Regions from separate parts of the Paenibacillus sp. NPDC058071 genome, predicted to be linked through region 1. Evidence: riboswitches for the same ligand, from Rfam matches in the RefSeq annotation. Region 1 holds a riboswitch; each other region holds the start of a gene.

The links. Region 1 has a riboswitch for cobalamin ahead of ACFVTB_RS15410 (S-layer homology domain-containing protein). Riboswitches for the same ligand answer to the same signal wherever they lie in the genome.
Region 2: linked by a shared signal. The riboswitch ahead of ACFVTB_RS16190 (ABC transporter substrate-binding protein) and the one ahead of ACFVTB_RS15410 (S-layer homology domain-containing protein) in region 1 are both predicted to bind cobalamin.
Region 3: linked by a shared signal. The riboswitch ahead of ACFVTB_RS20710 (DUF4430 domain-containing protein) and the one ahead of ACFVTB_RS15410 (S-layer homology domain-containing protein) in region 1 are both predicted to bind cobalamin.

The regions. Positions count from the first base shown of each region.
Region 1 is NZ_JBHVSK010000008.1:184,110-194,449, forward strand. It holds gene ACFVTB_RS15410 (S-layer homology domain-containing protein) at 1-1,526, opposite strand, end outside; cobalamin riboswitch at 1,675-1,860, opposite strand; gene ACFVTB_RS15415 (hypothetical protein) at 2,101-2,328, shown strand; gene ACFVTB_RS15420 (alpha/beta fold hydrolase) at 2,359-3,183, shown strand; gene ACFVTB_RS15425 (AzlD domain-containing protein) at 3,268-3,591, opposite strand; gene ACFVTB_RS15430 (AzlC family ABC transporter permease) at 3,582-4,316, opposite strand; gene ACFVTB_RS15435 (TrmB family transcriptional regulator) at 4,399-5,208, opposite strand; gene ACFVTB_RS15440 (tellurite resistance TerB family protein) at 5,410-5,856, shown strand; gene ACFVTB_RS15445 (hypothetical protein) at 5,959-6,522, opposite strand; gene ACFVTB_RS15450 (toxic anion resistance protein) at 6,860-7,954, opposite strand; gene ACFVTB_RS15455 (hypothetical protein) at 8,037-8,723, opposite strand; gene ACFVTB_RS15460 (ATP-grasp domain-containing protein) at 9,070-10,086, opposite strand; gene ACFVTB_RS15465 (HAD family hydrolase) at 10,140-10,340, opposite strand, start outside.
Region 2 is NZ_JBHVSK010000009.1:84,225-94,564, reverse strand. It holds gene ACFVTB_RS16220 (efflux RND transporter permease subunit) at 1-1,368, shown strand, start outside; gene ACFVTB_RS16215 (DUF3889 domain-containing protein) at 1,725-2,093, shown strand; gene ACFVTB_RS16210 (YbjQ family protein) at 2,189-2,500, shown strand; gene ACFVTB_RS16205 (DnaJ family domain-containing protein) at 2,654-3,037, shown strand; gene ACFVTB_RS16200 (rhodanese-like domain-containing protein) at 3,037-3,342, shown strand; gene ACFVTB_RS16195 (heavy metal translocating P-type ATPase) at 3,563-5,815, shown strand; cobalamin riboswitch at 5,884-6,085, shown strand; gene ACFVTB_RS16190 (ABC transporter substrate-binding protein) at 6,226-7,212, shown strand; gene ACFVTB_RS16185 (FecCD family ABC transporter permease) at 7,214-8,251, shown strand; gene ACFVTB_RS16180 (ABC transporter ATP-binding protein) at 8,248-9,027, shown strand; gene cobT (nicotinate-nucleotide--dimethylbenzimidazole phosphoribosyltransferase) at 9,096-10,175, shown strand; gene cobU (bifunctional adenosylcobinamide kinase/adenosylcobinamide-phosphate guanylyltransferase) at 10,182-10,340, shown strand, end outside.
Region 3 is NZ_JBHVSK010000014.1:41,971-52,310, reverse strand. It holds gene ACFVTB_RS20720 (ABC transporter permease) at 1-363, shown strand, start outside; gene ACFVTB_RS20715 (ABC transporter substrate-binding protein) at 401-1,369, shown strand; cobalamin riboswitch at 2,118-2,313, shown strand; gene ACFVTB_RS20710 (DUF4430 domain-containing protein) at 2,443-8,052, shown strand; gene ACFVTB_RS20705 (DUF4430 domain-containing protein) at 8,120-9,082, shown strand; gene ACFVTB_RS20700 (energy-coupling factor transporter transmembrane component T) at 9,086-9,979, shown strand; gene ACFVTB_RS20695 (ABC transporter ATP-binding protein) at 9,952-10,340, shown strand, end outside.

The DNA of each region.
Region 1 (10,340 bases):
TTTTGTGCCGTAGCAGCTAACGTAACCGTAACGCTGCTGCTTGCTGTATTATATCCCTCGAGATCACGTGCTCTAGTCGGCTCAAAAGAATAAAAATACGTGTTGCCTGTAAGAACAAGGACTGGATACTCGCCCGCAGCCGTCTTCGTTCCCCAAATGAGGGACGTATCGCTTGGGCTATTTTGACCTACTTTTACCGTGTAGTCTGTATCAACGTTCCATCCCGCATTACTTGCTTTAAAGTTCAATTGACGGAATTCAAAGGCTTGACTAGGCTGCGTCGTAATCGTTAACTTGCCGCCGCCAATCGAATTTCCGCTAGCGTCAAGTCCTTTGTAGCGATAGTCGCCGGCTGGCAGAGAGGCTTGATATACTTTATAGGTGCCTGATTGGCCTGTACCAATATCGACGAGCTGATTTTTGGCATTATAAAGCTCTAACGAAGCCGCTTTTGGCGCAACGGTAAACGTGATGCTATATTTCGTCTCTACTTCCTGCAGGCCTTGTTTTATCGCTTGGTTAAAGGCCGCTTGGGCTTGCTCGAGCGCCAATACTTTAGCGTCTATTCCATCCTGCGTTGCAGTCGAGTCAGCGATGAGCTGCTGAGCCGATACAATCAGTTGGACGAATGCATCAAGCTCCGCTTGAACAACCCAATATTCCGTTGTGCTGACATCCGATCCGTCTACGCTTACTTTTACAGAAGTCTTGGCTAACTCGGCCAATTGAATAGCGGCTGCCAATTCAGCCGTGTTCAGCTGAGCAGTTTCACCAAGCGCTTCAGTCAAATCACTCAGCGCAGCGTCAACCGCAGATTGACCGCTTTCCATATTCGTGAGCGTATGGTAAGCATTCTCGTACGCCGCTCGAACTTCTGCATCCGCAAGAATGGTTGCTTTATCTGCGCTGCTATTAATCTCCGCTACTTTCTCTGTTAATGCATCCTTATTGGCAGGAGAAATAAGCGTACCGCCATTCCCTATGTCCTCCCCATACCCATAAACCGTATACTGCCAACGGACGACATCGCCGTTATTAAGATCGACGTCCGACGCTCCGACACTCGGGAAGGAATGATTGACCGCGAAGTTCCATCCCGACTGGTAGTAGTAATCGAATTCGCCTAACCAATCTTCATCCGCTCGATCGTCTACATTTGCCGCTCCTCCGAGCGCTTGCAGGATGTAAGCAGGAAATTTGGCCTCTCCCGCACCGGGGTCATATACGCTAGATAAGTAAAAGCCGCTATCTACGGTGCCTGAATGGTCATAGTTATCTTCTCCTAGAAGCTCTGAAATAACAGCTGCCGCATTGTCCCCTTCATGAATAGGAACACGAACTGGCTCAACGACATAACCTTGCCCCAATGTAAATTTCTCAACCGCTACCGTCACATATCCTTTGACAGCATTGGCTCCCGATTGGCCCCCTGCCGCCATTGCGGCGGTTGGGCTGAACAACGAAACTAGCATTAATAGCGTTAAGCCTAATGCTATGCTTTTTTTCCATGCTTTTTGCAGTAACATGATCCGTCTCCTTCAAATAGATTTATGATGTAAAACAAAAAAAACACCTATCACTATTATGTGAAAGGTGTTTGACAAACGGGCATACGGACATACCCATGCCTGAATAAGGCACAGCTAAACATCTCTCCTTTCATCCTCGTGAAATCGTAGAATAAAGTAAATGGCACGTATCCTGGCTTTGCTTCATCGTATAGCTAACTCCTTCCCGTATTGAACATACAGTGGAAACACGTTAACCTACTCGGCGTTACAGTGGCGGGACCGCGTCAGAATTGCACTGATCTTCCATTTTAAGCTGTGTAAACACAGCACCATTTACCTATATATGAAGTTGTAGTTGGATGGCCACTATATATATAGATTCTACCGTTAACAGCATGAACTATAAGTCCTACTAATGGATCGCCCATTGAAGAATAACCCATTTCGATATGGAGTGCAATCGTTAGTTGGCCAGAAAAAGTGAATATTGCGTTTGTAAGGAGATACGAAGATTTTAGCTGGCGATTGAATAAGGTAGCATTAATTGACTGTCCAATAAATATATGGAATTATACAGGAGGGTGATTACATGGAGAAATTAATAGATAGCAAAAACTCAGAGCTTATACGTACTAAAGGAGGCTCCCGAAAAGGGGCAGGCCGCAAGCCAATAGGCGTTACTCGAAAAATATCGCTGACCTTGCCGCAATCATTATGGGAAGAAATCGATCGTTGCTGTCATAGGGGCGATCACTCCGTTTCCGAGGTACTGCGATCCATTATTGAAGACAACCTGCATAATGCCGATCTTTTGTAGATTCAGTAAGTGTAGAGGAGGCTCGAGCTAATGATTCAGGATTATATTGACGTATCAGGCGGACGAATTTTTTATACCGTTTCAGGAAGTGGCGATCCTCTTATTCTGATTCATGGAAATTTCAATGATCATCAAATCTGGAATGAGCAGGTTGACTCTCTTGCCGCACAGTATAAAGTCATTCGCTATGATTTACGAGGATACGGCCTTTCCAGTACGCCAACCGCTCCCTTCTCCAATGTCGATGATTTAAAAGCTTTGGTTGATTCCTTGAAGCTGCAAAACGTTACTTTAGTTGGTTCATCGCTGGGCGGCAGCGTTGCCGTGAACTTCACTCTCGCTTATCCCGGGCTGGTTAACGCTCTTATTCTAGTTTCCCCCTCGATCAATGGCCGTTCTTATCCTATGAAAATGATGTGGGAGGGAATTAGGAATTTTATTAATACCCGTCTGAAGGGTCGCGAAAAAGCGATTGAAGCATTCATTGCGAATCCGTTCTGGCAATACTTTTTTCCTTCCGCAGGAAAAGATGAGGCTCGTAATAAAGTGCTCCATAATGTTCGAAACAGCAGCAACTTCTGTCGCTTCTCTCCAAATCTCTCTACCGTTATTAAACCTTATGCCTTCAACCGACTCCAAGAGATTAACATCCCAATCCTTACTATTATCTCGGATCAAGATCATCCGTTTAACATAACAACAGCAGAGTCCTTGCATGCGAAAATGAACCGATCCTTCAAGACGATGATGCAAGGCTGCGGACATCTTCCTTTTATTGAGGAGCCGCAGCTATTTAATCAGCATATTCTTGATTTTCTCGGCTCAAAACCGAAATCAGTGCATGACTTGAAGTGAGAGGGAGCGCTACGGGTCAGAGGGTTCTTCCGATCGCCATTAAGCCTGATTCCTTAGGGGAGACCGTCGACGACATTCTCCTTATTAAATGAAGTACCGTAAAGCCATGATCGAAATCATACCTGTAATCACTGTTCCGAGCAAGCTTTTTGTTTTAATCGCGACGAGAACCGTGGGGATCGCTGCCAGTAGCTCGATATTGTTTAACAGGGAAAACTGCCCTTTCTGCACGAATAGCTCCTGTCCGACCAATGCCGCCATTACAGATATCGGCACATAGTCCAGCCAGCGAATGGCCCACTCCGGAAGTTCCATCCGGCTCAAAACGATAAGAGGCACTACCCGAGGCAGAAATGTCAGCAAGGCAGCTCCGACAATCATCAAAAAGACATCCCATCTTACTTCCATTTATCAATCACCATCCCAATCGTAGCAGCGACTACCGTAGCCACAATAACCCCCACATGCCCCGGGTAAATAACCGCTATGCCTACTGCAATAACTATCGCACATACCGCTACAATAACATCGATTTTCACCTTTTTACGACTGACAATCGCCAGAATTAACAGACCGATAAACATAGCAGCCAGCGCAAAATCCAGTCCGAACTTCTCAGGCTCTGAAATCCATTGTCCAAAATAGGCGCCTGCAATATTGGCGACAATCCAATTGAGGTACGCGGTCAGATTCAAGCCGTGCATCCATTTTTCATGGATTTGTTTTTTTCTTGCTGCTTCATTAATGGCAACGCCAAAGGTTTCATCCGTCAAAAGCGAGCCTATCAGCATATTTTTAAACGGGGTAAGGTGGCGAAAATAGGGTGACAGTGCCGCACTGAGCAAAATATGCCGTAAATTCACAAAAAATATCGTAACCATAATCGCCGTTGCCGAACTCCCTGCGACAATCATTCCGGCAAAAATAAACTGCCCAGAGCCTGCATACAGCAATACACTCAGAAGGATAATCTCCATAATGCTGAGACCCGCCGTCTTTTCCAAAACACCCGCTGCGAAACCAATGCTTAAATACCCCAGCAACGTTGGAATACAATCCTTCACGCCCTGCAAAAAGCTGCCTTCGTCTCTTGGAGTCGCAGATGATGTTGCCTGTAGCCCTTCTTGACTCACTCTCTTTCCTCTTCTCCACTTTTTCTATATAGATGTTAGATGTATAACGACTATGAAAATAAGAAAGAAAATACGGTTCACGCTACATGAACCGTTTTCCTGTTACCACTTGATAGAGATCCGGTTTGTTTCTCCAAAGCGCTTCTACCTTTTCTGGCCCAAGCACCTTGGTTACCTCGGCAAACATAATGTCATGGCGAATGTATTCGATGGCTACGAGGACAAGCGCCGGGTCCTGGGTTTTGACGGCCCAAGCAACTTGATTGGGTCCGAAGTTTGCGATCAACACTTCTTCTTTATCCCGCGCCACGATGGTCAGATGACCGCCCAATCGCTCCTCCGCCACTTCTGGAGCCATATAATCGTGATGATAGGTGATCCCCACCTGCGTTTCTGCTTTTCCGAACAGCACAGAAAAAACAGAAATGCCTTCGTTCACACGACGATCTATCCGCTCCTTGATAAACCCAACCTGCGGCTCCCAAACGGATAACCAGAGCTCTTCCTTGGCTCCCTCGATCATCTCGTTGATTTCCATCAGCACGTGCTCGTCGCTGCTGATTCGCCTGATAACATCCACTTCTTGCTCGCTTTCCAGTGCGCTCAGCTTCTTCTCTAAGTAATCAAAAGATTGCTCAAAGTTGCTGCGCAGTCTCCCGATCAAGTCCTTAGCCGGCAACGGCGCATACGTGACCGGCTCTGAAGGTACGGTATGAACCGCCCCTTTGTCGAGCAGCTTGCCGATCACTTCATAAATCATGGAACGCGGTACGCCGGAGCGTTTGCTGATTTCGTAGCCTGTAATTGGAGAGTTCTTCAACAAGCTGATGTAGGCTTTGCATTCGTATTGAGAAAAACCGAGCTTTTGCAGCTCTTTATAGATATCTTCCATAAGGACCTCATAGTAGTTAGTCTTATACTTACTATAAAATGCTGTGCTTGTGGTGTCAAGCTTCCCCTTACTTGCAGTCAAACGCTGTTTCGGTTTTGTTCAACAAAAACAGACAGACTTCAGCAAAATTTGCTAATTGGTACCAGAAGAAACTACAATAGAGTTATAGCATTATAATGATTAATTAGGAGGTTGCTAGAAATGAGCTCATTTTCCACATGGCTGCAAAGCACCAAGCAAGGACTAAACGATCAGGTGAAGAAATTTAAAAATAAAGACTTTCTGGATGCGGTCGTTGCAGGCTGCGCAATCGTAGCAGGCGCCGACGGTTCCATCGACTCTGCTGAGAAACAAAAAATGGCCGGCTATATCAGCCGCAGCGAAGAGCTAAAAGTATTTGAAATGAGCGACGTCATTAACCGCTTTAATCATTACGTAGGCAACATCGAATTTGACGGCATGATCGGTAAGCAAGAAGCGTTGAAGGCAATTGCCAAATTTCGCAGTAAACCGGAAATCGGCCGCGTAATCGTCGGCGTGTGCAGTGCCATTGGCGCAGCAGACGGTGATTTCGATTTGCAGGAGCAGGCTGCTGTTCGCGACATCTGCAACACATTGGGTCTTAACCCAGGCGAGTTCAACCTATAATAAAGCAAAGCTAAAGAACCTCCAAAGCCGCAGAAAACTGGGCATTGGAGGTTCTTTTCTTTTCGTGAAATACATCCTATTCTAAATCAAACCTTGGCGCCTTTATCCGATGCCAAGTAGTTTTGTTTTCGCTTCTCCGTAGAACTTGACGATCTGCTGTATCTTCTGAAACTCCGGATCAGCTGGCCCCAGTTCAGCCATGAACATCCGGTGTAAAATTTGATTGTACACCTGTTGACGCGTTTCTATGAGTTCAATCTCGATTCGAATCAAATCTTCCAGTTCATTCTCTTGAATCAGCCGATCAATATCTATAGATGGAGCCGGAGGGAACGGCTCATCATCCCATAAGCGTCCCGAGCGGCGGTCCAACCGCGGATGCGGCAGCTCCTCATATTCGACTTCCTGTTGTGCAAGCGAAATCGAGGTACTCAGCTCCGATAGGATAATTCCCTCTTTCGCCAGCATCACCTGAAACGGCCGATGCTGAAGCAGATCGGCAATGACCAGCCTGCTCATATCTCTGTTGCGAATAAGGGAGGCATCGAAGGGATGGAGGACCCATTGCTGGTCGCGATAGAACAGATCGAAAGTAAACCATTCTCCGCCATATACATAGCGAATGTTAATATTGGACTCTGAAATGATTTCATAGGTAAACTCCAAATGATTACCTCCGATCAGCTAGTATAATGTAATTCAATTATACCAAATCAGAGGCAATCACAACTAGTCTCTTCCAAAAACGTTCGGTGGATCCAGGATGGCTTCTGCTCTTTCAGAACTGGCAACGACAATTAAAATGACGAGCAGCGCTGCAAGGACAATTCCGCTTATCATAGCCTGATCACCTCTTTTTTCTTTAAGGCTATGCCGCCTGGTTTGCTTTTATGAGCATTTTATGAGCAATATCCTCGCTTTTCCTTATGTTTTGACACACCCAGAGCACAAAAAAAACGAGCCCTTCAGGGCTCGTCCATTTCTAAAGAAGCGGTATAAATAATTACTCTAAAAAGCCTCTGGCTGCCGCTCTCGGAAGCTCAGCCGCAGCCGCTCCAGAGCCCGCTTGGATGCCCAAGCGCTGGCCAACCTGCTGATTGATCTGCGTCATTTTCTCCGTCTGTTGCGAAACGGTTTGAATAATTTGACGGTTTGAGTTCTCGTATTTGTCCATTGCCGAGAACAAATCCGACATTGCCCGTTCAACCAGCTCCATGCTCATCGCCGGCTTGGTCAAAGCTTGATTGGCCTTATCGCTCGTTTCATTCAGCAAACGCGCATTCTCGGCGAATTGATTGCCCAGCATCTCGTTCGTTGAATTCACGGCATCAATCGCTTTCATCTGATCATCAATCGCACTCGCAATCAAGACCGAAACCGACATCAGATGCTGTGTCTTGTCAATGGAGCTGTCCAGCGCATCCATCAGCTTGTCATTGGTGTCATTAATAATATCGGTTGCTGCAATCGCCTGTTGATAGAGCATAATCATTTCGGTATTCGTTTGAAGCTTGGTTACGACCTTCCGAAGGCCACGCTCTAAATACGTTTTTCGGTAATCATTCTCGGGCTTTGCAATCTCGTCCTCGAACAATTTTTTGAGACGATTGCCATATTCAACGAGCAGCTGCAAATCATAAACATTATCCAAGCTGCTGCGCTTTAAGTTACGCATGTGTATAACATTCTCTTCCAGATTATCACGGCCGTCACGCAGCGATTTTACGATAACCTGTACGTTCGTTTTCGCCGATTGATATTTATAAATGTAGTTTTTCATCGGCGCTTTCCGCATCAGCTTCTGCACGAGCGTCAATTGCTTGCTTCTGCTCAAATCCTCAACCTCGCTGCGCAGCTTAAGCATATTGGTTGCGACTTCGGAGCGTTTACCGGACATAAGATCGGCCAGAGGTCTCTCTAGCATGGTAAGCGTCTGCCCAGAGCGCTCCAGCGTCTTTTGTCCTTTTCTCGTAATCTCATCCATCAGCGTGTCCAGATTCATTGCATCTGTAGTCGCTACCTTCTGCATCGTGCTTTGTACTTCTTGCTCCAGCTTCTGAAGATCTTCGTTTTTAATCTGTACGAGCTGTTGTGACATGGTTCATTTCCCCTTTCGATGGTTGATAACATGATATATGAGTTTTTTATGTGATAACTAGTTCATTTGCCTGACGGCAGCTTTAATCAGTCAGACGATAACGCTGTTGGATTAATTCTGCTTTCGTGTGCAGCTCCATAAGGTCCTTCTGCTCAATGGTCTGCGTATAGAAAGTAAGCTTGGAATTAATATCCTTAATGCCGTCGAGCAAAATCCTCCTGTTCTTGCTCTTCGCCTCGCCGCTCAGCCTGATAAAAGGATTAATGGTCGAATTTAGATCTTTTCTTACTAAACGTACGATATTATAGTTGATGCTTTCATCGCCCAATGCCACTAAATCCGGAATGATCCGGTTAAGGCGGGAAAGCAAGGCCAGCGTTTTTTGAACGATTTCATCGTCCAGATTGTTCTTCTCGCCTTCGAGCAACACCATATCCTCAATAATGCCAATATATTCTAACGCAGATGCAAGCTCGGGATCCTGAATCGTCGGATGGGGTGCAGCTGAAGCTTCAACTTGTGCCGCCGAGCCTTGTGCTGAAGGCAGCCCTGTTGATGATTGCGTGGGCACATGATCTGTTCGCTGCTGCTGTGGCTCAATGGCGTCAGGATGAATCTCCCGCCTGCCGCGCTGCTTTATTGAGAGTGCAATAAGCAAACCAACCGCAGGTATGGCAATCGCGATATAGGGAGATGAAACCCAATAAACGATTAGCGCTGCTACATAACTGACAGTCGCTATGCCTAAGCTTTTTTTCATATTATTCAATGCTGCACCTCCGTTATAAGCTTGCTAATCCTGATATTTATGCTAGTTTCTCTATTCCAATTATCTCGTTTTTGGTATGCGTAAGTCAATTTTTAAAACAACAAAAATACAGACAACACCATTTCTCGCTATTATTAGACAACGCCATCGGCTAAAAACCGAAATCAGTGCTTGACTTGAACTGAGGCGAAGCGCTGCGGGTCAGAGGGTTCTTCGCTGCTCTCTCCTTTTCCGCAAATTTCTCCTTCAAAAAAGAAAAAGAAGGGACTCGCGTCGCCTTCTTTTTCTACATGATCTGTATAGTTTGCGCGTGGCTAGCACACCCCGATAAACATGCGCTAATCAGCTATTGCTTCATAATTAATGGCTGTTCCACATAACCCGCTTGGATACCGAACTGGGGAACAGGCGGAGTAAGCTGTTTACCCTGAAGCGCTTGAACAGCCAAATAAGGCATATTCACACCGGATAGGCAGGTGATATAGAGACCGCCGGACATGCGCGGGTTGATTTCCAGCAATTTTGGAATGCCGTTCGAATAACGAACTTGAATATTGAAAGCATAAGGAATACGCAGCGCTACAGCAATTTTTGAGGCAATATCCAGCAGCTCCGGCGATTCCTCGAGCAGATAGGTGCGCCCCGTCGATTTGCGGCGAGGAATTGCGGTGAGCAGTTCACCCTCAGCGGTAGCTACACAATCGATGCTGTATTCTGTCCCCTCCAGAAGCTCCATCACCATCAGCGGCTCGAATTGCTCCGTCATAGACAAAGTCTGATAAGCCTGTTCAAAAGTCGTGCTCAATGTCACATAGCCGTAAATGTCCCGAAGCGGATCACGTTCATTGTCGATAATGCGGAAGCCCATGCCTCCCTCCGACTTTGTCGGTTTAAAGCAAACCTTATGTCCCGCTGCCACAAGCTCCTCGTATGCTTCTTTGAATTGTTCAGCCGTATGAACCACACGGTAATCAGGAATGGCAACCAGTTCTTTATCCCGTACTGCCTCGTAAAATTTATCCTTCTCAATCATCGCATCGAGCAGCTCGATATCGCGGCAAACCATCACCTTCGTGCCAATCTCGTCAAACAAATGCACGTACCGAGATATTTCCTCCATATGCAGGCGCGGAATAAAAATATCGATTCGATTCTCCTTGCAAAACTCGATGCAGAAATCTACATACTCCCGTCCAAATACGGCTGGTTCGGTGCCAATATGGTCCGACGCCAGCAAGGACATGTGATTGATGTCAGGATGAGTGCCGAAAAATTCAAATGCTTCGCCATCCGGGTTGTTTCGAATCATATTAATGTAGTGATAAGCTACCGAAAACCACCGATTCATATATACGCGTGTCATGTCAGTTACCTTCTCCCTATCATTTAGAATAATGTAGTGCTTGGTACTTTCACTTAAGCTCTGCGAGTATGCTCCAGGACGGTGTCCAACAGCTCATCCGACGCATACGCGCCTCTCGCTTCTGTAAATTGGATATGAGGATGCGTATCATATGTTCGCCCTAATTCACCATGAGCGGGCGATAGCGCAAAATCAGCAGCCATCAGCAGACTTTCATCCAGCAAGCTGTCGCCAGCGGCATAGACAAAGCTTGC
Region 2 (10,340 bases), on a different contig from region 1:
ACGTACAACCCGGCTCCGGGCGAAACGCGCGAGCAGGTTGAGAAAATGGCGCTGGAAGCCGAGAAAAAGCTGTTGGGCCGCGAAGGACTCGAGCTCATCCAGTATGCGGTAGGCGGCTCCAATCCGATGAGCCCAGGGGCTTCGAAGCAGGCGTTGTTCAATATGACGTATGACGACAAGTTCTCAGGGTTCTCCGAGGAGAAAGATAAAGTGATTGAGCTGCTGCGGCAGCTTGAAGGCAAAGGCGAATGGAAGCAGCAGGACTTTATGGGTGGAGGTCTGGGCGGCTCGTCGGTTTCGATGCTCGTGTACGGTCCCGATATGAAATCGTTGCAGCCGCTCGTTGACGAATTGGAAACGAAGCTGAAGGACAATAAAGATTTGACGAACGTCGATTCAAGCTTGTCGGAAACGTTCGAACAGTACCGTATCGTAGCCGATCAAGAGAAGCTGAGCCAGAATGGACTGGCGGCCGGTCAAATCGCGATGGCGCTTGCGCCTGTTCGAGCAACTCCGGTGCTGACGAAGATTGAGAAGGACGGACAAGAGCTGAACGTCTATGTGAAAGTCGAAGAGAAGGCTTACAAAGATAAATCCGATCTGGAAAATATCAAGCTTGCTTCTCCGCTTGGCAAAGAAGTTGCATTGAAGGATGTAGCGAAAATCGAGGTCGGCGAATCGCCGAACACGATTACTCGTAAAAACGACCGCATATACGCGGAAGTATCGGCCGATGTGACTGCTGCAAACGTTAGCGCAGTTTCGACGAAGCTGCAAACGATGATCGACGAGATGGACGTGCCGTCCGGCATGGATATCGAAATGGGCGGCGTAACCGAGCAAATGAACGAATCGTTTAAGCAGCTCGGATTAGCGATGCTCGCTGCCGTAGCGATCGTTTATCTCGTCCTAGTCATTACATTTGGAGGCGGATTGACGCCGTTCGCAATTCTGTTCTCGCTGCCATTCACCGTAATCGGCGCGTTCGTCGGTTTGTGGATTGCCGGAGAAACGCTTAGCGTGACGGCGATGATGGGCGGACTGATGCTGATCGGTATCGTCGTCACGAACGCAATCGTGCTGATCGACCGCGTTATTCACAAAGAACGCGAAGGTTTATCGGTACGGGAAGCGCTGCTCGAGGCGGGCGGAACTCGCTTGCGGCCGATTTTGATGACGGCGATCGCCACAATTGGCGCTCTGCTGCCGCTGGCACTCGGGTTCGAGTCAGGCGGTTTGATCTCGAAAGGGATGGCGATTACCGTAATCGGCGGCTTGATCAGCTCAACGCTGCTTACGCTGATTATCGTGCCTGTCGTCTATGAATTTTTGAACCGTAAGAAAAAACCGGCTGTTGCTGAGCAATAAGGCAAAGGACCACTAGGCAAATAAAGCGAAAGAACCCGCAACCGTTGCGCGAGAAGCGTACGGTGCGGGTTCTTTTCTTTCCCTTTTTGTCGATGCAACTTTTTTCTATATGCAGCCGTCTGCAACAGGAAGAAGCTTATGGCTGCGGGAGGGATGAGCTATAAATGCGAATTGAAGCATCCGCCGATCCGAAGATCGGTTTAAGGCTTAAAGAAGGAAGAACAGGTGACTGCGAACGAAGCTCTTATGATGTATGCGCTCCTTATGCCGCATGAACTCTGCTTCCTTACAGGCCGAATAACGCCGCCTGTCGAGGGCTACCCTATTCTCAATACGGAAAAAGGCGGCGATCGATCATGGAACGAATGGCGACAGCAATTATCACAGCAATATTGCTATTTCATGCAGGAACGGGACTTTCCAGCGCATCGATAATGGAGCTTGCGGAACCTCCGGTATCGACGCCGGCTATGGGGAGCGCGCTCGAGCCCGAGTACGCCCGTTGGGGCCGGCTGGCTATGAAGGAAACGGCAGGACGTTATCAGGCCGATATTGTTGATTATAAATACGAAGGCAAATATCCGTTAAACTCCGGTACGTTTGAGGAGCGATTTAAGCTGTGGCTGCGCAAGGATGGACGTGAATTCGGCGTCCGCGTCCGGATTTCGGTGGCAACAGGCTCGGATGAGTTTGAATCGATTGCTTTTGATGAAATAACAGGGTAAGATGCATAAAGCGGCGGTTTGTAAAAATATTGAAATGAATAGCGGTTGACCGCGATTAATCAAGCTGCAATTTATAAGAATGGGAGATGGGAATCATGCTTATTACGACGACGCCAACCATTGAAGGACGTCCTATTATGGATTATATCGGCATTGTTACGGGAGAAACGATCATGGGGGCGAATATCGTTCGCGATTTTTTGGCATCGATAACTGATATTGTCGGCGGCAGATCAGGCGCGTATGAAAGCAAGCTAAAGGAAGCAAGAGACGTAGCGATTGAAGAAATGAAACAGCAAGCGTCGAGATTGGGCGCCAATGCCATCGTCGCGATCGATCTTGATTACGAAGTGATCCGCGACGGCATGCTGATGGTAACGGTAAGCGGCACTGCCGTTCGGATTTAAGTGAAGCTGATCTTTCTATAAAGCCCCCGGCTCTATCGGCCGGGGGCTTTATGTTGCGCTGTCCCTCTCTCTTGCGAACGCTTTACATCGATTGTATCGAAACGGTACAATTGAAGGGAAATGGAACGTTACCGGAGGAAGGAGCGAGGCTTAATGGAGTGGGCGGCGATTATAGCGGAACAACGGATTCGGGAAGCGATGTCCAGAGGCGAGTTCGACGAGCTGGAGGGTAAAGGAAAACCGCTGCAGCTGGAAGATATGTCGCATGTTCCGGAAGATCTGCGGCTCGGTTACAAGCTGCTTCGCAATGCCGGGGCGGTGCCAGAGGAGATGCAGCTTTCGAAGGAGATTATCGGGCTGCGGGACCTGATCGCTCTGTGTACGGACGATGGAGAGCGCACAAAGCTGCGGCATAGGCTGAGCGAGAAACAGCTGCGTTACCGGATGCTGACGGAGGAGAGAGGCTGGGGGCATACTTCGGCGTTTAGGCAATATGAATCGCAAATTACGAAGAAATTAGAAGGAGTGGAATTATAATGGCACAATTGATAACGCCGGAAGAAGTGGAATCCCGTTTGAAAAACAGCGAAAAGCTTCATTTAATCGACGTACGTGAAATCGATGAATGGGAATCCGGTCATATTAAAGAAGCGGTCAGCCTTCCGCTATCCGAGCTTGCAGAACGGTACGAAGAGCTGGATAAGAATGCGCCGCTCATTATGGTTTGCCGGAGCGGCAACCGCAGCGGAAAAGCGTGCGATTTCTTGGAAGCGCAAGGCTATAACGTGACGAATATGACCGGCGGCATGCTGGCTTGGCAGGGCGAAGTGGCGCTCGGCTAAACCGGCTGCGGGACGAACGGGGCGAAAGCCGATCCGTTCGTCTTTTTTTTTTGCCTGCCTGCTCGATATAGATGGCGATCGGAAGAACCCTCTGCCCGCAGCGCTTTCCCTCCCTTCAAGGCAAGCACTGATTTCGGTTTTGAGCCCTATATTCATGAGGTCCGCCTGTCCGACATATAAATAGTGGCAGAATCGTTTTGCGGACGGGAGGGCTGTCGGAATGGTGGAGTACGAGACGAACGGCATCACGATCGATTTCTCCGTGCAAGGAATGAGCTGTACGGCGTGCGCCGCGAGAATCGAGAAATCGGTTGGAAGAATGGAGGGCGTTCAAGCGGTAGCCGTTAGTTACTCGGCCAGAACCGCATGGATTCAATATAATCCGGAAGCTGTGCAGCCAGTGCAAATTGCCGCTAAAATCAAGCAAATCGGCTTTGCCGCGTCCGTTCCGGAAGCGGCGCAGGCAGCATTTGCCAAGGAGCGGCGGTCATTGCTGACAAGGCTGATTGTCTCTGCCGTATTGACGCTGCCGCTGCTTGGCGCGATGCTGCAGCACTTCTCGTGGCTGGGCGAAGTGACTCTTCCCGCCGCACTCGCCAACGTTTGGCTGCAGCTTGGATTGGCGACATTTATTCAATTCGTGATCGGAATGCCGTTTTATTTCGGTGCTTATCAAGCGCTGCGGGCGAGATCGGCAAACATGGACGTCTTAGTGGCCGTTGGAACGTCCGCCGCTTACTTTTACAGTCATTATCTTGTTTTTACCGCCGGTCGGGCAGGGGCGAACGCGCATGAGCTGCCGCTTTATTTCGAAACGTCCGCCGTCGTTATTACAGCTGTATTGTTAGGCAAGTACATCGAGGCCGCTGCTGCTGCGAGAGCGCAAAACGACGCTTCCGGTTACGGCAAGCTGCGAACAGACACCGTTATCGTCGAGCGGGCAGGCGAGACGATGGAAGTGAAAACAGCATTCGTTCGCGCCGGCGATTATGCGCAAGCCGGGCAAGGAGAGATGATTCCGGTCGACGGCGTTGTCGCAAGCGGCGAAGCGGAAATCGACGAGTCGCTGCTTACCGGAGAAAGCTTACCCGTCGCGAAACGGGCGGGCGATAAAGTATGGGCGGGGACGAGGATGGAGAGCGGCCGTCTCCGTATCCGGACGGAAGCGGCCGGCCATGAAACGATGCTGAGCCGCATCAGCGAGCTCGTCCGGCAGGCGCAGCGCTCGAAATCGGCGATCCAGCGACAGGTCGACGCTGTTTCGTCCTGGTTCGTTCCCGCTATGCTGCTGCTGTCCGCCGCGACATTCGTTGTATGGATCGCCTTTATAGACAGAGGCGGGTGGGAGCAGGCGTTCCGCTGCGCCGTCGCTGTCGTACTGGCCGCATGTCCGTGCGCTTTGGGACTGGCTACGCCGATCTCGCTTGTGATCGCATCCGGCCGCCTGGCCAAACGGGGTATCGTAGTGAAGGAGGCCGGCGCGCTGGAGCGGCTCGCGCAAATGGATACGCTGCTGCTCGACAAAACGGGGACGCTGACGGAAGGCAAGCCGCGGATGAGCCGCAGCTATGCAGCCGGATGCAGCCGGTCAACACTGCTTAAGCTGGCGGCTGCTGTAGAAACGGAATCGACGCATCCGCTTGGAAAAGCAATTGTGGCTGAGGCAGCTAAGAGCGGCTTGGTGCTTCCGAAGGCGGAGCGTTTCGCGTATACGACCGGCAAAGGGGTAGAGGCTTTCGTCGAACGTCGAACAATTGGCGTAGGCAACGCTTCCTTTGTCCGTGACCGGCAATGGACAATAAATGACGACGGAATTAAGGCATTTGTCAGCGAGCGGGAAAGCGTCGGCGAAACGGTGCTTTACGCGGCCGACGAAGGCATTGTCATCGGCGTCATTTCATTCTCGGACACGATCAAGCCGTACGCCCGTCAAGCCGTACGCCAGCTCGCCTTGCAAGGCGTCGATGTGTTGCTGACGACGGGCGATCATCGTTCCCCGGCGAACACGGCCGCCGATGCGGCAGGCATCGATAGAAGCCGCGTATTTGCAGGTATGCTGCCGGAAGACAAGCTGGAGCTTGTTCATCGTCTGCGCGCGGAAGGTAAGCGAATCGGCATGGCAGGGGACGGTTGGAACGACGCTCCCGCGCTGGCGGCGGCCGACGCGGGTCTTGCGATGGGCGACGGGACGGACGCAGCTTTGACTGCTGGACACATTACGCTGCTGCAGCCGCGGATGACGGCGATCCCCGAGGCGTTTGCCATTAGCCGGATGACAGTGCGCAACGTGAAGCAGAATTTGACGTTCGCGTTCCTCTATAACGCGCTGATCATCCCTTTCGCGGCAATCGGCATGCTGGAGCCATGGATGGCGGGTACGGCGATGGCGTTCAGCTCCGTCTCCGTCGTCGGCAACGCCTTCCGGCTTGGACCTAGACTTCGCCGGGCAGTGTTCGGAGTGGAAGCGCGATAGACAAAGGTTCAAAGATTTTGGTATAGTAACTACGATATAAACGTATAGGTTTGATCGATCAGGCGCCGTTCGGATGCTGCAATCGCAGGCAGCCGTTTGGCTTAATAGGGAAGTCCGGTGAAAATCCGGCACGGACCCGCCACTGTAAGAAGCGTCGCCCGCATTCCCACTGGCGATATCGACGGTTGAATGTCACTGGGCGCTGCCGCTCCCGGGAAGACGCCGTCGACGGCTTCGAGTCAGGAGACCTGCCTGCTTCGCATAACGCTTTATCCTACGAGGACTTGGGATGGTGTTGGGATGGCCAGTCCGTCCGCCGCGCGCACAATGGCGGCGGGACTTTCAGCATTTCCGGCACTTTTGATGCCGGAAATGCTTTTTTAATTAAGGAGAGGAGATGTGTTAATTTGATGCAAGGAATGAAAAACGCACACAAACGATGGAGGGGATTAGCGGCGCTGCTCTTGGTCGCTATGCTGATGGTCGTTGCGGCCTGCGGAAACGGTTCGGGATCGAACGGCGGCAATGGGTCGAATGGGCAAGGACAGCAGCCGCAGCAGCAGGAACAATCGCAGCAGTCGGCATATCCGCTTACGGTTAAGGATGACACCGGCACGGAGATTACGTTTGAACAGGCGCCGAGCAAGGTGGTTACATTAGCGCCTAGCGAAACGGAAGTGATGTATGCGATCGGAGCGGGCGAGCAGGTGGCGGGAGTCGACGCATTCAGCAATTATCCGCCGGAAGCGGCTTCGAAACCGCAAATCGGCGACATGACGACGAACATTGAGGCGGTTGTCGCATTGACGCCGGATTTGGTGCTTGCTTCCTCCTCGATGAATGCGGAGGCGGTGACGAAGCTTCGTGAGTTGAAGATCGCCGTTTACGCAACCGATCCGACGACCTATGACGCGACTGCGGACAAGATCACGACAATTGGCCGCATCGTAGGCAAGGAAAAGGAAGCGGAAACGGTGGCGCAGCATATGAAGGACGTCAAGCAGCAAGTGCAGGACGCGGTCAAGGATGCTGCGAAGAAGCCGGTATATCTTGAATTTTCGCCGGGCTGGACCGTCGGCTCAGGCACCTTCCTCAACGAACTGCTGACGATTGCCGGCGGAACGAACATTTCGGCAGCTCAGCCCGGCTGGTTTGAGGTAAGCGCAGAAGAAGTCGTTAAACAAAATCCTCAACTGATCATTTACCCGGACTTGAAAGAAGACCCGAATCCGATTGCCGCCGCATTTGCCCAAAGACCGGGCTGGGATGCAATCGATGCGATCAAGAACAAACAGCTGTTTGCAGTTGCCGAGGATCCGCTCGTACGCGTAGGTCCGAGATTGGCTGACGGCCTGCTGGAGCTGGCGAAGACAATCCACCCGGATCTGTTCTCTTAAAATGAAAAGCCGTTTACTCACTTATGGAGCAGCAAGTCTGCTCCTTCTTGCTGTTTCCGTTGTTGCCAGCCTGTCGATCGGCTCGGCAGGCATTTCCATTAAAGACGTATGGGGCATACTGCTGCATCAGCTTCCGTGGCTCGACCAAAGCGCAGGTTCGTGGAGCGAGAGCGAAGTGGCGATCGTTACGCAGGTCCGTTTATCCCGCGTGCTGCTGGCCATTTTGGTGGGCGCCTGCCTGTCGCTGGCGGGAGCGGGTTTTCAAGGAGTGCTTCGCAATCCGCTTGCCGATCCGTACACGCTAGGGGTCGCTTCCGGCAGCTCGGTCGGAGCCGCCTTTTTAATTCTGTTCGGGTTTCAAGCGCTGATCGGCTTTTGGACGATTCCGGTCGTCGCCTTTGCAACAGGGCTTCTGACGCTTGGGGCAGTGCTGGCGCTATCCCGAAGCAAAGCCGGGATGCAGTTGGAGACGCTCATTTTGTCCGGCGTCGTCGTGCAATCGTTTCTCGGCGCTTTTGTTTCTTTTATGGTTAGCTTATCGGAGGGCGTCGTCAATCAAATCTTGTTTTGGCTCATGGGTTCACTGGCTATGCGGTCTTGGGCTCATGTATACATGCTCCTGCCGTTTTTGGCGGTCGGTTTGCCGCTGCTTATGGTGCTGGCTCACCCGCTCAATTTATTTATGTTCGGTGAGCGGCATGCCGCGCATCTCGGCATTCGAGTGGAGCGGACGAAGCTGATTGTCCTAATTGGTTCAACGCTGCTAACGGCTGCGGCGGTTTCCGTTTCCGGTGTTATTGGGTTTGTTGGACTCGTTATCCCTCATTTGATCCGGCTGATCGTCGGACCGGATTATCGGCTTATTGTGCCGCTGTCAGCTGTCGGAGGAGGCATATTCCTGCTCTGGGCGGATACATTGGCTCGTATCGCGCTTAGTCCGCGGGAAATCCCGCTTGGCGTCGTCACCGCGCTGATCGGAGCGCCTTTCTTCGCTTATCTGCTTCATAGCCGCAAGCGCAGCAGGGAGGAATCATTATGATCGAGGTTATAAAAGCGGGCAAAACGATGCAAGGAAGAGCGGTGCTCGAATCGCTTTCTTTCGCCTTACAGCCGGAAAGATTTTATGGTATTATCGGACCAAACGGCGCGGGCAAGTCGACGCTGCTGCAGCTGCTGTCCGGCATTTCAAAGCCTTCGTCGGGACAGGTGCTTTTGGATGGCAAGGAAGTATCCGCATTGCCGCCGAAACGGCTTGCTAAGCGGCTTGCCGTTCTTCAGCAGGGCGGTTTGCCGGCTGTCGGCTTTACGGTTCGCCAAACCGTCGCTATGGGAAGATTTCCGTTCCAGAATTGGTTTGGTGACGAAAGCGGCGACGCCGAACCGCTGATCGACGAGGCGATTCGGGTCATGGGACTGGGCAAGCTGGAGAACCGAAGCTTGGCTGCGCTGAGCGGAGGGGAGCGGCAGCGAGTCGCGCTTGCCAAGGTGATGGCGCAGGAGCCCGAAATCGTTTTACTGGATGAACCGACAACCTATCTTGATATCGGCTATCAGATTCAATTGCTGGATACGGTAAGGCAGTGGAGGCGGGAGAAGGGGATAACCGTCATCGCCGTCCTGCACGATTTGAATTTGGCCGCGTTATATTGCGACGAACTGCTTGTGCTTCATGAAGGGAGACTTATCTCTCAAGGTGCGCCTGAGGAAGTGTTGGACGAGGAACTGATTCGGCATGTATACGGAGCGGGAGCTGAAATTGTCGCTCACCCTGCGAACGGCATGCCGCAAATTTTGCTGCGTCCTGGTGTCCGGTAGCCCTTATGGTTGAGATGAGCGAGTTCGTCTTGCTACGAAAGCGAATGAGCAGAAGGGATGATGGAGAGATGAACGAAGAACAGCTAGGGAAACAGATCGCCTATTCCATTGAACGAATTGCTCCTTATGATGAAGAAGCGGCCTTGGAGGCGCAGCGCCATTCTGACCGGTTGACGAAGCCGCCCGGCAGTCTTGGCAAACTGGAGGAGATGTCTTGCCGGTTAGCGGGAATCGGAGGCGGACTTTGGCCGTCGTTGGATAAAAAAGCGGTTGTCGTCATGGCGGCCGATCACGGCGTGTGCGAGGAAGGCGTCAGCGCGTTTCCGCAAGAAGTAACCGCTCAAATGATGAACAATTTTTTGCAGGGTGGAGCGGCCGTGAACGTACTAGCCAAGCAGGCGGGAGCGGACGTGTTCTGTGTCGATATGGGCGTGAAAAGCGATTTGGATGTGAATATAGATCATCCTCGGTTGCTGCGGCGAAAAGTGATGCATGGAACGGCAAATATGGTTAAGCAGCCTGCGATGAGCCGGGAGCAAATGCAGCAGGCGGTGCTTGCAGGCATTCAAATTGCCGAGGATTTGGCGGAGCAAGGCTATCAATTGTTTGCCACAGGCGAGATGGGAATCGGCAATACGACGGCCAGCGCAGCACTTGCCTCGATGCTGACCGGTCTTCCTCCGGAGCAAACGGCGGGCAGAGGAACGGGCATCGACGACAGCGGCTGGCTGCATAAAGTAGACGTTATACGACGAGCCGTTGAACTGCACGAGCCTGCTTGCGAGGATGTATTCGACGTGTTGGAAAGGGTCGGAGGGCTGGAAATAGCGGGAATGGCTGGATTTATGATCGGAGCTGCGATCCGTCGCGTGCCGGTCGTAATTGATGGATTTATTTCCTCAGTAGCTGCGCTTGTCGCCGTCCGCATGTCTGAACGCGTGAGGTCGTATGTGATTGCCTCTCATCTTTCGCAAGAACAAGGGCACCGCAAAGTGCTGGAAGCGCTGGAGTTGTCGCCGGTCATACACCTGGACATGAGACTCGGCGAAGGCACAGGCGCCGTTTTATGCTTTTCGATCGTTGAAGCGGCACTTAAGCTGATGCAGGAAATGGCGACATTTGAAAGCGCAGGCATTTCGAAGGAGTAGAGTAGAATGGCGATATTGGTAACCGGCGGGGCGCGCAGCGGCAAAAGCGCGTTTGCCGAGCAACTTGCATCACGACTGGCTGAAGAAGGCGTATACATAGCGACAAGCCAAGCGTTTGACAAAGAGATGGCGGCGAGAATCGGAAAGCATCGGGCGGATAGAGCG
Region 3 (10,340 bases), on a different contig from region 1:
CTCAATACAGTGAGCGGCGTTAAGCATGTCGAGAAGCTGCTGATTGATTCCGCCCGGTCGATGGGCGGCTCGCAATGGTTTCTGTTTTTCCGCGTCATCTTGCCAGCGGCAGCTCCAAGCATTTTTACCGGCATTCGTCTTGGGGGCGCATACTGCATCACGGCGCTCGTCGCAGCGGAAATGATCGGCTCATCGGCGGGACTCGGGTTTTATATTTTGAATTCCCAAGAAATCTTCCAAATTCCAGCGATGTATGCCGGCATTATTTTGCTCGCTATTCTAGGCCTCCTGCTCAATTACGTCCTTGCGTTGATCGAATCACGGTTTACGCGCTGGCGGAAAGGGCTGTCCAATAACGGTTGACGGCATGAGCGATACACGGAAGCGGAGGATAGGGCTGTTGTTGCCGATTTTATCGCTTTTGCTTGCCGCTATGCTTGTCTTGCAGAGCTGCGGGAAGGAAACCGCAGATTCTACCGCAGCTGTTGTCCGTCAATCGGCGGAGCCGGGCAAACTGAGGATCGGTTACAGCGGCAACAGCGCCTTAATTGGGCTGAAAGCTCGCGGCAGTCTGGAGCAAAAGCTGGCGGCGGCGCCGGCAGGCAAGGAGGTTGCCGTCGAATGGCGAGCCTTTCCCGACGAAGCGTCGCTGTTCCGGGCGGCGGAGGAGGGCCGCGTCGATATCGGCGCGGTCGGCGGCGCCGTTCCCGCGTTTCTGCACAGGGACGCAGCGCCGCTCGTCTACCTGGCTGTGGAGCCGGCCAACCCGGCGGCTTATGCAATCGTGACGCCTCTTGACTCGGATATTTTCGAGCTTGCCGATTTGAAAGGAAGGCGCGTTGCCTATGCTCCTTTTACGAATGAGCATGCTCTGCTGCTCACGGCGCTGGAGACGGCCGGTTTGAAGTCTTCGGACGTGAAGGGCGAGCAGATCGTACCTGCTGATATCTACAGCTCCATCTCGGCGAGGAAAGCAGATGTCTGGGTTGTCGGTGAGCCTGAGTTGAGCCGGATCGAAGCACTCGGCATCCGTGTCGTAGCGGACGGATCGATTGCTCCATCGCAACGCGATATTTACTTGACGACTCCTGAAAGCTTAGAAGGTCGGGAGGAGCTGTTCGCGTTGGCTCTGGACGAAATAAGCGCATACGACGATTGGGTGGGAGAGCAATTTCACGATGCAGCAGAACTGTTGTTTCTGCAAACCGGTATTTTGCATGCCGAGTGGCTCGCTTCCTTCGAGCGCAAGCCGTACGGCACGGCCCCTTTGCTTGAAGGGATCGTAAAGCAGGAGCAGGCGGCGGCGAACGAGATTGCGAGACTTGGAGGAAGAAAGCACGCAGTCGATATTGGAAGCTTTATTCGTTGAATTATTACAATCCAAGTGTAATTGTCAACGAATGGACGTTTGCTCGGAGCTTCTGCCTGTTTGTCTGTCTGTCTGTCTGTCTGTCTGTCTGTCTGTCTGTCTGTCTGTCTGTCTGGGCGGGCTCTGGGTTTTGATGCCATACTTTCAGGGGCAGTCTCAAAAGGGAAGCACGGAACGAGAAATCCTCCATAAAGCAAGTAAACATCCTGTCTCGCGTTTTATGTGGGGCGGGATGTTTATTTAGGGACAATAGTAAACGCAAAATTTCTTAAATCAGACTAGCTTTGATCGGACTGACCTGATTCATAACTCGTTCGGTTGCACCCACGAGCTGGAATAACTGCCTATCAGCATTTATTGCTTCAATTTTGACTGAATGAAGGGTAGATAACTGCTTTTTTGCAGTTATTCCAAGCCCACTTCTGACATTTGCGTTCATACCTCGGTCAATAACTGCCTTTTAGCATTTATTTGCTCCGTTTGGATTGGAAGAGTGAAAAATAACTGCCTTTTTGCAGTTAATCTTTTGAGAAAGTGAGATTTCGTAATAATCGTGCCAGCTTTACGTGCAGTGGCGGACAAGCTACGACTGTTTTTTTCAAAATGGTATAACATACTTTTGAGCCGGCCTGAACTCATCGAGCGCTGGAAGCTGTACGGTGCGCGGTCTGCTTGAAAATCGGGGCGACACACAGTTTTCGCATGACAAACGACCCTATATCCGGTATGATGAGCAATGACATTTAATAGAATATAAGTAGGAACAGGTGCCGACGATGCCGTTTCATAACATCGGTTCGGTTAAAAGGGAAGCGGGTGAAAATCCCGCGCGGTCCCGCCGCTGTAAAAGAAGAGTCCTTGTCAGAAATGCCACTGGGAAACCGGGAAGGCTGCAAGGGCGATGACGCTTGAGCCAGAAGACCTGCCTGTTTCCGAATACCATCATTCTACGAGCGATAGGAGGGTGTTTATTGGCATGCGCGCGCTTATTAAAGCCGCCCGTTCAACTAAACCTGTCGATTTCGATCGAGAGGTTTTTATTTTTTTTAGTTATAGGAAAGGGAGTTTAAGAGATGATTAAAAAACGTTTGCTATCTTGGCTGCTGATTGTAGCCGTCTTCATGTCTTTATTTTCAACTAATTTATCCGTATCGTTCGCCAACGCGGGCAGCGGGGCTCCAGAAGGATACGTCACCGTTTCGGTAGAGAAATTCACGCTGGGGCAAGGGTACATACAGGAACCGATTAAGGTTCCTTATTTTGCAGATGACAACGGAGCCTCAATTATTACTAGAGTGCTTGGCGCAGGCAATTACAAAAACACAGGAACAATCGATAGTGCTTTTTATTTATCGAGAGTAAAGGATTCAGACGGTACGCCGACGATTCCTCCTTTTATTCTTGATTTATTTAGCAATTACGGAGAGGTCTTAGGTAATAAAAATGACAGCGATTGGCTGGGTGAATTCGACTATACAAGCATGTCCGGTTGGGTGTACACCGTAAACCATGAGTTCGTCCCTTATGGATTCTCTGACTATATACCGGCAAATGGCGACGTTATTCGGACTCAGTTTACAGTCATTGGCTGGGGAGAGGATATTGGCAGTCCTTGGGGCAGCATTCAGCTTTCCGATAAAAGCGGGCTGACAGCGGCAGTTGCAGAAATAAACAGCTCGCCGGATAAAGCCGCGTTGCTGTCTCATACGGCCGTAAATGCGGCCTATGCTAACGCTTATAACGTATTAAAGGAACACGGTAACTCGCAAAGCGCAGTAGACGACGCGTTAGCAGCACTCCGCGGCGCCTTGGCGATAGCAGCCGATACGGAAGCGCCTGTTATCGCAGTTGACGGTCTAGTTCACAACGCTAAGGTAACGTCGGCTGATTTGAATTTTGGCGTCACCGCAACCGATAATGTGAGCGGAACCGTTGCCGTTGCAGTAACGCTGAACGGCCAGCCATTGACGGCTGCTAACGGTCGTTATAGCGCGCAACTGACTTCTGGAGATAACTTTATTTCGGTAACGGCCGTTGACGATGCCGGCAACCGAGCGGAGCAAACGTTTCGGGTCGTATATGAGGTAAAGCAGCTGACAGCAGTCGAGCAGCATTTGGCGGACAGTCTGAATTATCTTGTAAGAACGGTACCGAATCCGAAATTTGGATCAATCGGCGGGGAATGGGCGGTACTCTCGCTGGCTAGAGCAGGATACCCAGTTCCAGCAGGCTACTATGAGAAGTACTACGATAATATTGGTTTGTCGGTTGAGACGCTGATGAGCAAAAATGGCGGGAAGCTAGATCCAACCAAAGGAACGGAACATTCTCGTTTGATCGTGGCGCTTGCTTCAATCGGCAAAAATATCCACGATGTTGCAGGCTACGATATCAGCAATGCGCTTGGCGATTATAATTACGTAATTAAGCAAGGAATAAACGGTCCGGTCTGGGCATTGATCTCTCTGAACACACGAGACTACACTTTCCCAATCAATCCGGGCGCTGCCGTGCAGGCCAGCAGAGAAGCCTATATTTCTCGTATTTTAGAACTCGAGGTAAAAAAAGATACAGTCAATGCGGGAGGCTGGGGATTCAGTGTAATAAATCCCGATGTGGATTTGACGGGAATGACGATCCAATCGCTCGCTCCATACTACAACAGCAATGCACAGGTAAAAGCTGCAGTAGATCGCGCATTAGTGTGGCTGGAAAATACCTACCAAACAAAAGGTTATACCAGCAGCGAGAGTACCGCTCAAGTGATTGTCGCCTTAACGGCGCTCGGAATTAATCCTCACACCGATTCGAGATTCGTAAAGAACGGCAACTCGCTTATTGACGATTTGATGAAATATGCTGTACCGCAAGGCGGATTCAAACATGATTTAACTAGAGCAATTGATGGAATGGCTACCGAACAAGGAACGTATGCGCTTGTTGCATACGACCGTTTCTTGAAAGGTAAGACGTCGCTGTACAATATGTCCGATGTGACGGATTGGCCGACACCAACGCCAACGCCAACACCAACACCAACACCAACACCAACGCCAACACCGACACCGACGCCGACACCTGATCCGTCGGGGAAACATTATGTGAAGCTTTCGGTCGATAAGCTATCGATTGGGAAGGGCTATGTTGTTCCTACGCTGCGCGTCGAGTTGAAGCAAAGCGATACAGCATGGAGTTTATTGAAGCGTGTCCTGGACGAGAGTCAGATCACTTATCAAGAAACATCCTCCAATCAACATTCGTATTTGAAATCTATCGATGGCGACGGCGAATTTGATCATGGGCCGAATAGCGGATGGATGTATAGCTTGAATGGAATCTTCCCTGCAAGCAGTGCAGACCTGCAAGTGTTAAAAGACGGGGATGTTTTGCAGTGGCGCTATACGAAAGATTTTGGCAAAGATATCGGCAGTGATGACGATAGCGTCACGCTGCTTCCAGGCAACGATACGCAAGTCGTTATCCCTAACGACGGTCGTGCGTATCGTATTCCGCTGACGGCGTCGACAGATACAGGCAAAACATTAGGTATAGAAATACCGGCTAACTACCCGGAAACAGTATTTGTCGATCTGCTCCAAGGTACGGAAGTGCCTGGTATTGAGGCGTCAAAAGGCAGTACAACGGCTTTCATCCCGCAAGGGACAAAAATAACGGCAGGAAGCGGAAGCTCCATCGAGCTGCTGTCGAACGTCGTGATCGATTCTGTTCTTTCTGCGAAAATAGCGGCTATTGTTCCTCAACAAAAAGAGCTTCAAAGCGTCCTGCTCGCTTTCGCGATGGGAAGCGAGAATCGCGTGCAGTTCAGCGAATTCGTGACGCTTAAGTTTACAGGAATGAGCGGTAAAGACGCAGCCTACGTAGAGAACGGCGCAGCACATTCAATTGCGAAATTTGCGAGCGACGCAGCCGGCCGGGCGAGCGGCAACAGCGAATATGCCTATGACGACGGCAATGACCTGATCGTCAAAACGAACCATTTTACCGATTATATCGTCTACTTGGCAAATACCAAGGCAACACCAACGCCTACACCGTCACCGACGCCGGCAACGGGGACGAATCAATTCGTTTCATACTCTATCGACAAGAAAACGATTAATAAAGGGTACGTGCTGTCTCCTACTCAAGTGGAAATACGGGATGGAGACACGGTCTGGATGATACTAAAACGTATCTTGGACGAAAAGAAGATCGCTTTCGACTACTCCTTTAGCGAAGAATATAATAGCGTCTACATCAAATCCATCGCTGGTGACGGAGAGTTTGACCACGGTTCCGGCAGCGGATGGATGTATAACGTAAACGGCAAATATCCAGGTTTCGGCGCAAGCTTGTACACGCTGAAGGATGGCGACAAAGTCGAATGGCGTTATACGACGGATCTAGGGGTAGACTTAGGCGTCGATCCGAGCGGCTGGGAAACGCCAGGCCAAGATATTGCAACCAACCCTGGGGACAAAAACCCAGTCATTACGGTGCCAAAAGAAACGAAGAGCGACTACGTTCTCAACGCAACGAAGGATCTTGCCGACAAAGAAAGCGTGACGATCCAAATTCCTTCCGAAGTGAAGGCGAAAGTAGTTGTTAACGTGAAAGATGTAGCGGGGGCACTACCACAGCTCAATATTGTAAAAGGCAGCTTGTCTGCTTCCTTTGCTAAAGGGACAGCATTGAAATCCGGTCCGACCGGGCTGGAGTTCTTCACGGCTTTGGACCTGAAGGACGAGAAGCTTCAAGCGCAAATTAAAGCATCGCTTGCGAATAAAACTGAGCTGAAAGCCGTCAACCAATCGTTTGTTCTCGGCAATTCAGCCTCACCGGCAGTTCTGAGCGAGCCAATCACCGTTATGATAAATGGCGGGAAAGGCCAGCTTCCAGGCATCGTACTGAACGGCACGTTCACGCCGATCAAAATTTACGATTCCGAGGAGCAGGGCGCTAAAGCAGTGAAAGACAGCGATAAGCAAATTTATGCTTACGTTAAAGACAATCACTTGATGATTCGCACGAACTACTTGGGCGCAATCGTGACCTATACGGTGAATGAAGCGAAACAGCCGATCCGCTATTCGGATGCCGCTTCGATCTCGGCATGGGCGCAAGCCTCTATCGACCGGGCGTCCGAGCTCGGATTCGTCCAAGGCAGTGAGGGCAAATTTAAGCCAAAATCGTCCGTAACGAGAGCCGAGTTTGCTAAAATGCTGACGTCGGTATTGAATATTTCGACGACCGGCCAGACTGCGAGCTATGCGGACGTTGCATCCGGCGATTGGTACTATCCTTACGTCAATGCCGTTTCCAGCGCAGGCTACATGAAAGGCTACAACGGAAAGTTCGATCCGAACGCCGGCATTACTCGCGAGCAGATGGCTTCGACGATTTCCAGAGCGCTTCATCTGCAAGCCAATCAGCCTAACGAGCCGCTGCTCGATATGGGCGCGGTTTCGGCCTGGGCGAAAGCGGACGTTGCGTCAATTGTCGCCTCGCAGCTGATGCAGGGCGATCAGAATCGTTTCCGTCCGCAAGGTACGGTAACGAGAGAGATGGCGGCTGTCGTAGCGATGCGGGCTTACGATTTCGGGCAGGGGAACACTCCTGCCCCAACAGCGACGCCAACGCCATCACCAACACCGTCGTCGACACCATCGCCGACACCGACACCAACAGCGGCGCCAACGCAATCATCATCGCCGACGCCAGCGCCGATTGACGCTAAGCATGCGGAGGCTCAATCGCAGATTAAGAAAACAACGGCTTTCCTTCAATCAGCCGTTTCGAATCCGGTGATCGCGAGCGTTGGCGGCGAATGGACGGTCTTCGGACTCGCTCGTTCGGGAGCGAGTGTTCCGACGGCCTATTGGAACAAGTACTACAGCAACGTCGAGAAAGAGCTCAAGGAAAAGCAAGGAAAGCTGCATCATGTGAAATATACCGAGTACGACCGGGTTATTCTTGCGCTTACAGCGATCGGCAAAGAAGTCGACAATGTTGCTGGCTATAATCTGACGGAGCCGCTGGCCGATTTCGATACGGTAATCAAGCAAGGAATTAATGGTCCGATCTTTGCGCTTATTGCGCTGGACAGCAAATCGTACGACATTCCGGCTGCGAAAGCCGGCGTTAAAACGCAAACGACAAGAGAACGGCTGATCGACTTTATTTTGAACCGCGAAGTTGAAGGAGGCGGCTGGGCGCTGGGCGAGAAGCCGACGGCAGCCGATCCGGACGTTACGGCAATGGCGATCCAGTCTTTTGCACCCTACTACGGAAAGAACGAGAAAGTAAAAGCAGCAGTGGATCGCGGCCTTGCTTGGCTTTCCAAAGTACAAAAAACGGATGGCGGGTACGTAAGTGGCGGGGCTGCCAACTCCGAAAGCTCAGCGCAGGTTGTCGTCGCCTTGACGAGTCTCGGCATCGATCCGCATACGGACGCTAGGTTCGTGAAAAATGGCCGCTCGGTCATCGACGCGCTCCTTAGCTACGCTTCCGATAAAGGCGGCTTCTATCACATTCTCTCTGGAGGATCGGACAACGGCGGAGCCAAACCGGGCGAGGTCGATTTGATGGCGACGGATCAAGCGCTATACGCTTTGGTTGCTTACGATCGGTTCAAAAGCGGGAAAACCAGACTTTATGATATAACAGACGTCGTCAAGCAGTAGAATAGAGCGCAAAGCAAGGGTGGAAAGCTGCCCTTGCTTTGCTGTTTTCATGAAGAAAGGAGACGACATGAGTAAAATAAATAAAAAATGGCTGGCAGCCGTCGTTATTGCAGCCGTCCTGGCCATTGCTTTTTTCTGGGGCGGAAATAACGGGAAACCTTCTCAGCCGCCGGCAGGAGATGGAACGCCAGTCGCCGCAGTGTCGGATACGCCGCAGCCAACAGGAGATGCGGCTTCTGCCGCGTCGGAGACTCCGCCTGCCGTTTCCGAAAAGGAACCAGAAGCAGACATAGAAACGACTACACCGCCTTCTGAAACTCCGTCACCGTCTCCAAGCGACGATGGTTCGGCCAACGATCCAACTGATGATCCGGGCACCCCTTCCGCTAAACCGGGAACGGACGGAACGAAGGAGGCCATTGGAAAGCCGTCTCCTACGCCGAAACCGGAGCAGAAGGAGAGGCCGGCCGAAGGCAAACCGGCTCAACCGACCGACAAGCCGTCGAAGTCCGACGGCAGCGGCTCCAAAGGGAAGGATAAATATCAGACCGATCCGATTCCGGAAGGTAAACCGAAGCCGGTAGAGTGGCAGGATACCAAAGTTGATAAAAAGAAAAAGCTGACGGCAACGCTTTCCGTCTCGGCTGCGTCGATTCTCGATCATATGGATCAGTTCAATAAAGATAAGCTGGAGGTGCTGCCGGAAGACGGCATCATCTACAAGACGCAAAAGGTAACGTTTTACGAAGGCGAGTCCGTGTTCGACGTGCTGCTGCGCGAGATGAAAAAGAACAAGATTCACATGGAGTTCGAGATGACGCCGATCTATAACAGCAACTATATCGAAGGCATTAACAATATATACGAGTTCGATTGCGGCGAGTTGAGCGGCTGGATGTTCAAAGTGAACGGATGGTTTCCGAATTACGGCAGCAGCCGCTATGCGCTGAAGGACGGCGACGTTATCGAGTGGGTGTACACTTGCGATTTGGGGCGCGATGTCGGCGGCTATGTGGCGTCAGGGGGATAACAGATGAAAAGAGACAGTTTTTCGTCCTATCACCCCCTCGTCAATTTTGTTTATTTTGGGGCCATGCTGGCGTCTGCGATGATATTTATGCACCCGGTTTTGCAAGCTTTGTCGCTGATAAGCGCGCTTGCCTATTCGATTTTACTAAAAGGAAAAAAAGCGGCGGTCTTCGCACTCCTCTATATGCTTCCTTTATTTATCGTCATGGCGGTCGCGAATCCGGTGTTTAATCATGCGGGAGTGACCATTTTGTTTTATTTGAAGAATGGCAATCCGGTCACGCTGGAATCGATATTGTACGGAATTGCATCAGCATGTATGTTCATTACCGTGCTCATCTGGTTCTCTTGCTATAACGCGGTGATGACTTCGGATAAGTTTATTTATTTGTTCGGAAAAATGATTCCGGCGCTTTCGCTCATCCTGTCTATGGCGCTGCGATTTGTGCCTCGGTACATCGAGCAGATCAAAAACATTTCCAAAGCTCAGCGAAGCATCGGACGCCACCCGTCGCAAGGAAATCCGCTTCAGCGGGCGAAAAACGCGATGAAAATCGTTTCGATTATGACGACCTGGGCGCTTGAGAACGCGATCGAGACGGCCGATTCGATGAAAGCGAGAGGTTATGGACTGCCAGGGCGCACCAGCTTTTCTTTGTACCGGTTCGACAATCGGGATCGGATTGGTATGGCTGCGATGCTCGGCCTGCTGGCGGTTGTGCTCACGGGAGCGGCGTACGGTGAAAACTCGGCGCGCTATTTTCCATCGATTAAAATGGCTGATACAACGATGTTCAGCGCGGTTTTATATGCCGCTTACGGGCTGCTGTGCCTGCTGCCTGTTATTATTCATGTTGCGGAGGCTATGAAATGGAAATCTATCGCATCCAGGATGTAAGCTTTACATTCCCGTTGCAGGAAAAGCCGGCTTTATCCCATATCGAACTCACCATCCCAAGCGGACAATTTGTAACGATATGCGGCAGGTCGGGCTGCGGAAAAAGCACGCTGCTTAGGCAGCTGAAACCGATACTGTCTCCCCACGGCGACCGGGAAGGCGAAATCTATTATAACGGCAGACCGATCGGGGAGCTGGGGCAAAGGGAGCAGGCGTCGCAAATCGGATTCGTGCTGCAGCATCCGGACAATGCCGTCGTCACGGAAAAAGTATGGCATGAGCTGGCCTTTGGGCTGGAGAGCCTAGGCTTGGACAGTTCGGAAATCCGGCTGCGGACGGCGGAAATGGCTAGCTTTTTCGG